DNA from 3 places in the Mesobacillus sp. genome. Region 2 is predicted to be linked to each of the others. Evidence: riboswitches for the same ligand, from Rfam matches in the RefSeq annotation. Region 2 holds a riboswitch; each other region holds the start of a gene.
What was found. Region 2 has a riboswitch for lysine ahead of AC3EBE_RS05775 (transporter substrate-binding domain-containing protein). Riboswitches for the same ligand answer to the same signal wherever they lie in the genome.
Positions count from the first base shown of each region.

Region 1: another riboswitch for lysine. It lies ahead of AC3EBE_RS13045 (aspartate kinase); the one in region 2 lies ahead of AC3EBE_RS05775 (transporter substrate-binding domain-containing protein).
Region 3: another riboswitch for lysine. It lies ahead of AC3EBE_RS11730 (Na+/H+ antiporter NhaC family protein); the one in region 2 lies ahead of AC3EBE_RS05775 (transporter substrate-binding domain-containing protein).

Region 1 covers NZ_JBYNSB010000033.1:94,309-97,590, forward strand. The annotation lists gene uvrC (excinuclease ABC subunit UvrC) at 1-461, shown strand, start outside; lysine riboswitch at 532-710, shown strand; gene AC3EBE_RS13045 (aspartate kinase) at 1,105-2,337, shown strand; gene AC3EBE_RS13050 (nuclease-related domain-containing protein) at 2,700-3,282, shown strand, end outside.
Region 2 covers NZ_JBYNSB010000017.1:17,459-20,740, forward strand. The annotation lists gene AC3EBE_RS05770 (amino acid ABC transporter permease) at 1-656, opposite strand, end outside; gene AC3EBE_RS05775 (transporter substrate-binding domain-containing protein) at 720-1,556, opposite strand; lysine riboswitch at 1,668-1,849, opposite strand; gene ahpC (alkyl hydroperoxide reductase subunit C) at 2,251-2,814, shown strand; gene ahpF (alkyl hydroperoxide reductase subunit F) at 2,827-3,282, shown strand, end outside.
Region 3 covers NZ_JBYNSB010000030.1:104,322-107,603, reverse strand. The annotation lists gene AC3EBE_RS11730 (Na+/H+ antiporter NhaC family protein) at 151-1,737, opposite strand; lysine riboswitch at 1,868-2,049, opposite strand; gene yunB (sporulation protein YunB) at 2,117-2,875, opposite strand; gene AC3EBE_RS11720 (HD-GYP domain-containing protein) at 2,935-3,282, opposite strand, start outside.

The sequences.
Region 1 (3,282 bases), on a different contig from region 2:
GAGCCCTGAAGGAAGGGCTTCCTCTTCCGGACCTGGTCATAATCGATGGCGGTAAAGGCCATATCGAATCGGCGCGCGATGTGCTGGAAAATGAGCTTGGGCTTGATATCCCCCTCGCCGGGCTGGCAAAGGATGATAAGCACAAGACATCACAGCTGTTATATGGGAATCCACTGCAGATCATCAGCCTGCCAAGGAACAGCCAGGAGTTTTATCTCCTGCAAAGGATACAGGATGAAGTCCACCGCTTTGCGATTACGTTCCATCGCCAGCTTAGGGGGAAAAGTGCTTTTCAATCATTGCTTGATGAGATTCCGGGCATTGGCGAGAAGCGGAAAAAAGCATTGCTGAAGCATTTTGGCTCTGTGAAAAAAATGAAGGAAGCGACCATCGAGGAGCTGGCGGCGGCTGGATTGCCGGCAGTAGTTGCACAGGAATTGCACACAAAATTGCAAAACTAATAGTAGCATTCTATTTTTTTGTGTGCTATAATGAGGAAAATTTCATATTGCTATCACTTTAGAGCATTAAAGTGAAGATAGAGGTGCGAGCTTCAAGAGTAAAAGCCTGGAGAATAATAGGATTCCGGGAAGGGCTTTGAAAGGGGACGTTCGCCGAAGTGGGGGAGAGCCTATATTTTTTCCCGCTGGTCCTTCGTTGAATAAACGCTGGATTGTCAAGATTTGCCGTCTTGGAGTGCTATCTCATGTTGCAGCGTATATACACGTTTATAAAGCAATGGGAGCCACTCTCATTGCTTTTTTGTATTTGGCTCTGTTAATGCTGAATGCTGGTTTTTAAACCCTGCTGATTGGAGTGGATGGCGCGAAGACTCCTTCGGGATGAAGCGGGCAGGTGAGACCCCGCAGGAGCAAAGTGACGAGGAGGCCCAGCGCACGCCCCGAGGAAAGCGAAGCGCCTGGAACGAAAATCTACAGCCTAGTTTAACAGAGCTTTGTTTTTAAAAGGCAATTTTCTTTGAATCTGTGAAAACAGATTGTCATGCAAATCAAGCCTTAGGGAAAAAATACATATGCGGCTAATCCATGAAGCTCTTTTTTAGAGGCAGAAAAAATAGAAAGAAAAGGCAGGGGAAAGGAAATTATGGGATTAATTGTACAGAAATTTGGCGGAACATCGGTTGGCAGTGTTGAAAAAATCAAGAATGCAGCCAGCAGGACTGCAGAAGAATTGCAAAATGGAAATAATGTGGTTGTCGTCGTTTCAGCAATGGGTAAAACAACGGACCATCTGGTCGATATGGCGAATGAAATCTCCACCGCTCCATCAAAACGAGAAATGGATATGCTTTTGACAACTGGCGAGCAGATCACGATTGCCCTTTATTCAATGGCGCTGGCGCAAATGGGAATCGAAGCTGTTTCCTATACCGGCTGGCAGGCGGGCATCAAAACTGAAGCAGTGCATAGCAACGCTCGAATCCTTGATATCGAAACAGACAGGATTGCTGGCGATTTAAAGGACGGCAGAGTTGTGATTGTGGCTGGCTTCCAGGGAGTGACAGATGACGGCCAGATCACGACATTGGGCCGCGGCGGTTCTGATACAACGGCTGTTGCATTGGCAGCCGCTTTAAAGGCTGATAAGTGTGATATTTATACAGACGTCACCGGTGTGTTTACAACAGACCCAAGATATGTGAAAAGTGCAAGGAAGCTGCTGAGTGTTTCTTATGATGAAATGCTTGAGCTTGCAAACCTTGGAGCAGGCGTGCTCCATCCGCGTGCGGTGGAATTCGCCAAGAACTATGGACTGCCGATCGAGGTAAGATCCAGCATGGAGAGAGAAAGAGGCACGATCATTGAGGAGGAGATTGGAATGGAACAGAATTTAGTAGTGCGCGGAGTCGCGTTTGAAGACCAAATCACGAGAGTATCAGTCCTTGGAGTGAGCACATCATTGAAAGGACTTTCCACTATTTTTACAACATTGGCCCAGCATCATATCAACGTCGACATTATCGTCCAAAGCCGCACAGAAGCTAACACTGCCAACATTTCTTTTTCCATCAAGAGCAATGATCTGGCTGAAACTTTGGATGTATTGGACAGTAATAAAGAAGTGCTGAACTACAAGGAAATTGAATCTGAAACAGGCCTTGCGAAGGTGTCGATCGTAGGATCCGGAATGGTATCCAACCCGGGTGTAGCAGCCAAGATGTTCGAAGTGCTTGAAGGCAACGGCATCCAGGTGAAAATGGTCAGCACATCCGAAATCAAGGTATCAACCGTACTTGAAGAGGAGCAGATGGTTCATGCAGTAGAAGCCCTGCACGAAGCGTTTGAATTGTATTCAGAGTCAGTGAAGACGAAATAAGTTGTGGATTGGAAAGCCTTCCGGGTTTGGGGGGCTTTTTTTGTTGGGATTTGGGGTGAAAATCGGGTAGAAAATTGGTTGGAAATCGGTCGGAAATCGCTTACTGGTGAATAAATCTCTTTTACTGGTGAAAAACCTGTTCCTACTAGTCAAAAAACTTCTCCTACTAGTCAAAAATCCTTTCCTACTGGTGAATAAATTTTCATACCTCCTTAAAACACCTTTCTACTATTGAGAAATCCAAGTTTACCTGATCTAAATAATTGTTTTGTCAAAGAAAGTTCAAGATTGTGATTATATGGGGGCAGGAATCTAAATATTTTTAAAGAATTCTTATGAAAAATACCGGAGGAGGGATTCGCATGATTGTAAAAGATAGAATTTATCCAATTAGATTGAGAATGTATGAGGCATTATTAAGCAGACTTAAGGAAAATTGTCCGAGAAGGGGGGAAATTGAGGAGGATTACAAAGGCTGGTGGGCAGGGTATAAAGGGGAACTGCAAACGGATTACCGTTTAAGCTTCTTGCCCGAAAAAGATTATTGGATTATTAGAGATATAAGGCTGCAGGATGGCACATGGCATTTCCAGATTGACACCCTCATAATAACCCATCGGTATATTCTTCTCATTGAGACAAAAAACTTCTCGGGTACCATCTTCTTTGAAAAAGATTCCGAGCAAATGATCCAAACAAAGCAAGAGAAAGAAAAGGCATTTGATAATCCAGTGATTCAAGTCAAAAATCAAAAATGGCATCTTAAGAGATGGCTTATAGAAAACAATTTCAAAGTCCCTCCCATCTATACCCTGGTTGCCATCAGCAATTCCGCAACGATAATTAAAACCAATGATCTTAAACTTTATAAGTATGTTATAAAAGGGGATATCCTTGTCGATAGAATCAAGAAAATGGATAGCTCTACTTTAAGCGACTTCTTTA
Region 2 (3,282 bases):
ATCCTTGTTACAGCGAAGGTCATGACAAAATAGATCACGCATGCAACAAAGAAGGATTCGAAATATCTAAAATTGTTTCCTGCAACTGATTTTGTAAGGAAATACAATTCTGAAACTGATATAACATTCAGAACAGATGTGTCTTTAATATTGATAACGAACTGGTTCCCAGTTGCCGGCAGGATATTGCGGACTACTTGCGGAAGGACAACATTCATCATCGTTTGGAAGTGGTTCATCCCAATTGCCTGGGCAGCTTCAAATTGTCCTTTATCAACAGAAACAATGCCGCCGCGGACAATTTCCGCCATGTAGGCCCCTGTATTGATCGATACAACAATAAGCGCCGCCGCCATCACATCTATATCCACACCGAATGCTAACGCAGAGCCATAATATATCACCATTGCCTGTACAATCATCGGGGTGCCGCGGAAGAACTCAATATAAACGGATAGAATAAAATTAATGATAGCAAGAAACCATTTCTTGAATCCTTTTTCCGGTACTGGAATTGTACGGATAACTCCTGCTATTAAACCAATGACCGCTCCCAAAATGGTACCGATCAGAGAAATATACAGGGTAACCCCGGCTCCTCGAAGGAACATTGGCCAGTTTTCCGAAACGATCTTAATGATCCACTCTAAACTCATTTTCCTTCTCCTTTTATCATCATAAAACCGACTGTATATAAGTACAGCCGGTTTTATAGAATGTTATTTGGCTGCAGGCTGATTCTTGATAGCTGCGTCCATTATTTCTGTACGTTTTTCTTCAGAGATTCCTTTCAAAATTTCATTGATTTTATCTGTCAGCTTGCTGCCTTTTTGAAGACCAACTGCGATGGCGGTATCATCTTCAGATGTTTTGAATCCATCTTCAAATTCAACCATTGCTAAGTTTTCGTTTGCAGATGAAGCACTTACAGCCTCAGGACGCTCCGAAACATATCCATCAATGATTCCTGATTCAAGTGCAACCCTCATAGCCGGGAAGTTATCCATTGCAGTTTCTTTGGATACACCCTCAATTTGGTCGATGACTGAATAGTGGAATGTATTTAATTGAGCTGTAATCTTTGCACCCTTGAAATCCTGGATGGAAGCAGCTCCTTCATATTTCCCGCCTTTTTTAACCACCATTACTAGATTTGATTTATAATAGTTATCCGAAAAGTCGATTGTCTCTTTACGCTCTGCAGTTGGGGACATCCCTGCGATAATTGCGTCAATTTTGCCTGAAGTCAACGCTGGAACCAGTCCGTCCCATTCCGTTTTAACGATTACTAATTCTTTTCCTAAACCATCAGCAATTTTCTTCGCGATTTCCACATCATAGCCGCCAGCATATTCAGAAGTGCCAGCTATTTTCACACCGCCGTTTGAATCATCCTTCTGAGTCCAGTTAAATGGTGCATAGCCAGCCTCAAGGCCTACCTTAAATGTATTATCATCGGATGAGCCTGAATTTGAATCGTTGCCTGATCCGCATCCTGCAAGTAAAACCATTGCTGAAATCAAAAATACTAAAAATAATGATGCCTTTGTTCTCATGTTCGTTTTCTCCTCCTTGTTTTTATAGAGCGTTTTTTACAAACAAAAAGCGACCTGAGATAAACTCAGGTCGCATTATTCATAGATGCCCTAAATTCCTCTCTTTTCCCATAATGAGATAGCACAACTCAATAAACCGGGGAGTCTATTGAGACAGTCCTGCAGCTCTTAACTGCAGACCCAGCAAGCAATACTGAGAATATTACCCACTTCGGCGACATTTCCTTCTCCCTAGCATCAAAGCTTCTCAAACTCCGCTAAGGACTGTTAAATATCGCGCCTCTACCTCACAAGCAAAAGTGAGGTGAAATATTAAATTATAGTAAATAGGCTACAATAACCTGTTAATTCTGTCAATCTAGTTATTTTTGGAAAATCTAAATATGCACGTGTAGTCAGTGTTTTTTGAACTATCACACTCAAACAATCTATGTTGGGGATTTTTTTTACTATAGAATTAAAAAGCTGCAAACTGTTAACACTCTTTATGTATGCAAAAAATTCTCATTTCCATTAAACTAAAAATGAGTGGAAAAGATGTTCCATAAAGCGAGTACTTATCGCTTGACAAGAGAACGAGCTCTATATGATAATGGTTATCGAATTAGAATTATTCTAGTTTATTGAATAGTTAACTGAATTCCTTCAGTCCAACTATTTCACAATAAACCAAAATTTAAGGAGGAACTTAATCATGGCATTAATCGGTACTCAAGTATTACCATTCACAGCAAACGCATTCCACAACGGAGAATTCATCACTGTTTCTGAAGAGAACTTCAAAGGCAAGTGGAGCGTAGTCGTATTCTACCCAGCAGACTTCACATTCGTATGTCCAACTGAGCTTGAAGACATGCAAAACCAATATGCAACACTTAAAGAAATGGGAGCAGAAGTATACTCTGTATCTACAGATACTCACTTCACTCACAAAGCATGGCATGACCACTCTGAAGCAATCGGCAAAATCGAGTACATCATGATCGGCGACCCTTCTCAGAAGATCTCTCGCAACTTCGATGTATTGAATGAAGAAGATGGTCTTGCAGACCGCGGAACTTTCATCATCGATCCAGACGGCGTAATCCAGACTGTTGAAATCAACGCAGGCGGAATCGGCCGTGATGCTAGCCAGGTTGTCAGCAAGCTTAAAGCAGCACAATACGTTCGCAACAACCCAGGCGAAGTTTGCCCTGCAAAATGGAAAGAAGGCGAAGCAACACTTAAGCCAAGCCTTGATCTTGTAGGAAAGATTTAAGGAGTAACCTCCATGTTATTAGATGCAGAAATTAAAGCACAATTAGCCCAATATCTCCAGCTGATGGAGGGCGATGTGCTGCTTAAAGTCAGCGCTGGATCCGATGATGTTTCTCGTGACATGCTGGCTTTAGTCGACGAATTGGCGACAATGTCAACTCGCATTAAAGTTGAGCATGCAGAATTAGATAGAACTCCAAGCTTTAGTGTAAACCGTATCGGCGAGGACACTGGCGTAACCTTTGCCGGGATTCCTCTCGGACACGAATTCACTTCTTTAGTCCTTGCTTTGCTGCAGGTTAGCGGCAGGGCTCCTAAAGTGGACCAGAAAGTGGTTGATCAGATTAAGAATATCAAGGGCGAATATCGCTTTGAATCTTATGTAAGCCTGAGCTGCCACAACTGTCCTGATGTTGTACAAGCTTTGAACTTAATGAGCATTCAGAACCCTGGCATTACTCATACAATG
Region 3 (3,282 bases), on a different contig from region 2:
AGCTAGTTTTTAATTGCTTGTCAAAATATTATTTTCCTCATAATAAATTTTTTTTAATATTTATTTTCCCAAGTATACCAATCCCTGTATTTATAAAGAGAGTTTTGACGTTAAATGGAAAAGGCTGTCTGGTGAACAGACAGCCTTTTGTTATTCTGCTAGATTTTCTTTTAACGATTCCGCTTCTGGGGACTTGGTGCCAAAGATGAACGCAAATCCAGTTAACAGGATTGCAACTACTGCAAGAGATGCAAGAGTGCTGCCTGTAAAACCCACTACAATGAAGCCAACGGCCGAGATAGCTGCAGTAATGAGCGCATATGGCAGCTGGGTCATGACATGGTCCAAATGGTTCGATCCCGCACCAGTAGAGGAAAGGATCGTTGTATCGGAAATTGGCGAACAGTGGTCACCAAATACCGCACCGGCCAATACGGCTGCAAGAGCCGGAAGAAGCATGCTGATATCTGCTGCAGCAGCGATATCTCCTGCGATTGGAAGCAGGATACCGAATGAACCCCATGAAGTTCCTGTTGAGAACGCCATGATTCCCGCTACGATAAATAGAAGGAATGGCAGGAAGGAAATATTCATGTTTGATTTTTCAACAAGTCCTGCAAGATATGTTCCTGTTTCAAGTCTGCCAATCAAATCAACAATTACCCATGCGAACACAAGAATATAAATGGCCGGAAGCATAGATTTGATTCCCTCAAGAATGCCTTTTCCGAATACATTTGCATTTACACCTTTAAGGACAACTGCCTGTCTTACAAACAGAAGCAATGCGGCAGCGAGTCCCAGCAGGCCGCCTGTTACAAGTGATTTCGTTACATCGGTATTTTCAAGGATTTTAAAAATAGTCGCTTTGCCTTCAACCGCACTCAAGCCTGTCCACATCATCATACCGACAGTTCCGGCAACAAGCGCGGCGATTGGCCAGACTAGGTCTCCTACTGTGCCTTTTGAGCTTGTCGGAAGATCATCTTTTAGCTCCCCTGGGACAGGCTTGCTCTGATCCACAACGATGCCTTCATTCCAGGCACGTGTTTCGTGGACCTTCATTGGTCCGATATCGATATTGCGAAGCGCTACGATGAACACCATAGCAAGTGCAGCAAGTGCGTAAAAATTCATTGGAGCGATTTGCATGAATGCCGAGAAGGCACTATATTCTGTTACTCCATGCGCAGCAAGGATCGTGCCGATCAGGGCGATAATGTAAGCCCCCCAGCTTGAAATCGGAGATACAACACACATTGGAGCGGATGTTGAATCAATAATATAAGCAAGCTTTGCGCGAGACACCTTTTGACGGTCCGTAATCGGGCGCGAGATTTGTCCTACAGCCAGGGCATTGAAGTAATCATCAATAAAAATGATAATACCTAAAAATGCACCTACTAGCTGGGCGCCAGCTCTTGTTTTAACACGCTTCATTGCCCATTCGCCAAATGCGCGGCTGCCGCCGGAAATTGAGATGAACGCTGTAATGATTCCCAAAAGCAATAAGAACAGGATGATATATAGACTGTATGTGTTCAGCTCGCCATCGGCAATGAATATTCCTTTTACCGCATCGCCTATGATTGAAAAGGTCTTGCCAATATTGAACTCAGAAAGCAATAAAGCCGCTGCGGCGATGCCCGTCCCCAAAGACAGAAGCACCTTTCGTGTGATTACTACCATTAGAATCGCCAGCAAGGGCGGAAGTAATGAATATATTGTGTTCTCCATTTTTTCTCCTCCTAGTTTTTTGTCAGGGGGAAACTGTTCCATGAAAAGAGCAACAAGTCCAGATAAATATAAAAGGGCAACGATAGAGAATGTCTATCGCTGCCCTTGATAAGCAACTAGTTTCTCCATCACGATCTGTAGCTCCCCATTATGGAGATTCCTCCATAATGACAGTGGTACTCTTGTTCAAAGTACCCCCAGCAATATAAATGCGACACATTTAAACTGCTTCGGCAAAATTCCCTTTCAGCTGTGATCAACGTTGTCATCCTCACACAGCATACTCTTGAATTCTGCACCTCTACCCCACCGGAATGATAAGGTTATTTATTCAATTAGGTTTATAATATAACAATATAGTAAACTTGGCAACTCCTTTTTACTCACCCGGCAATTGGATAGCTGGTGAAGAATCCCCGCCGCCATTGTAAAATTGGGGCACTTTTCCAGGATAATAGAAGCTTCCGATCGGGATATCCTCTTGGACTGTGGCTATATCTGTTGCGAATGGAATAATAATTTGCACATTTACCTTTACTCTAACCGAAACATTGATCAGGGTGTTGTTGATGCCATGCTCCTCTGTTTCCCAAACGATATCCGCTGTGACATCGCCAATCGCATTGAATTTTACCGGAACCCTCGGCCCCATATTACCGAGAAGCGCATTATTGGTAGCCTGCCCTAATGGGACATAGTAGATGATTCCTTCCTGCCTTTCATCCTCATCTGTAACAAGCTCCACATCTGACAGCATTTCAAGTGAGGTGAGATTCCCTCTTTCTGCTTCCTTAAGATTCATTTGCACAATGTTCGTCGTCTCAGCCTTCACGCGGTTGATGATTTCGGTGTTGAACTTCACTACAGTGGTTGTACCGCCATCAACCGGGACAAACTCAATGACTTTATCAATATCCATGCCGCTTGCGATTTTCTTATTAATGGCTTTATTGATTACCAGTGTCGCAATCTTCCTTGTCTGGGATTCTGCATATCTCATTAGTGTTGGTTCAAGACCTTTATCTATAATCCAGAGCCCTGCTGCTGTTGAAAAAGAAAAAAAGACAAAGGTCAGCAGGAACACGTATCTGAAAGGCAATGGCCCTTTTCGAGGCAGCCTGCGGCCGAACTTTGCCAAAACAAATCCCCCCTCTAAAGCTATATGTATGCTTTAAAGGGGGGAACTAGCCTTAAAAACTAATAATTGTTGGCGTACTCATATTTCATGATGGTGTCACAGCTGACGATCATAATTGATAAATTGACCTTAAGGTCGATTTCATATGGGTTGACCCGCTGGCCGTTTTCTTCGAGTACCCGTATGAGCGGGCGTTCGCTCAAGCCTGGATTCTGGGCAGCGACTGCTCCTTTGCGTCCGTCGCTTAGCACGACTGTCAATCCGATTGGGTAGATTGCTACTGCCCTGCGGAAAGCATCGACGACCTTCGGATCGAATAAGCTCCCCGAGCCGGAATAGAGGATTTCCAGTCCTTCATGGGGCAGCATAGCCGGCCTGTAGACACGGTTTGAGGTAACAGCATCAAA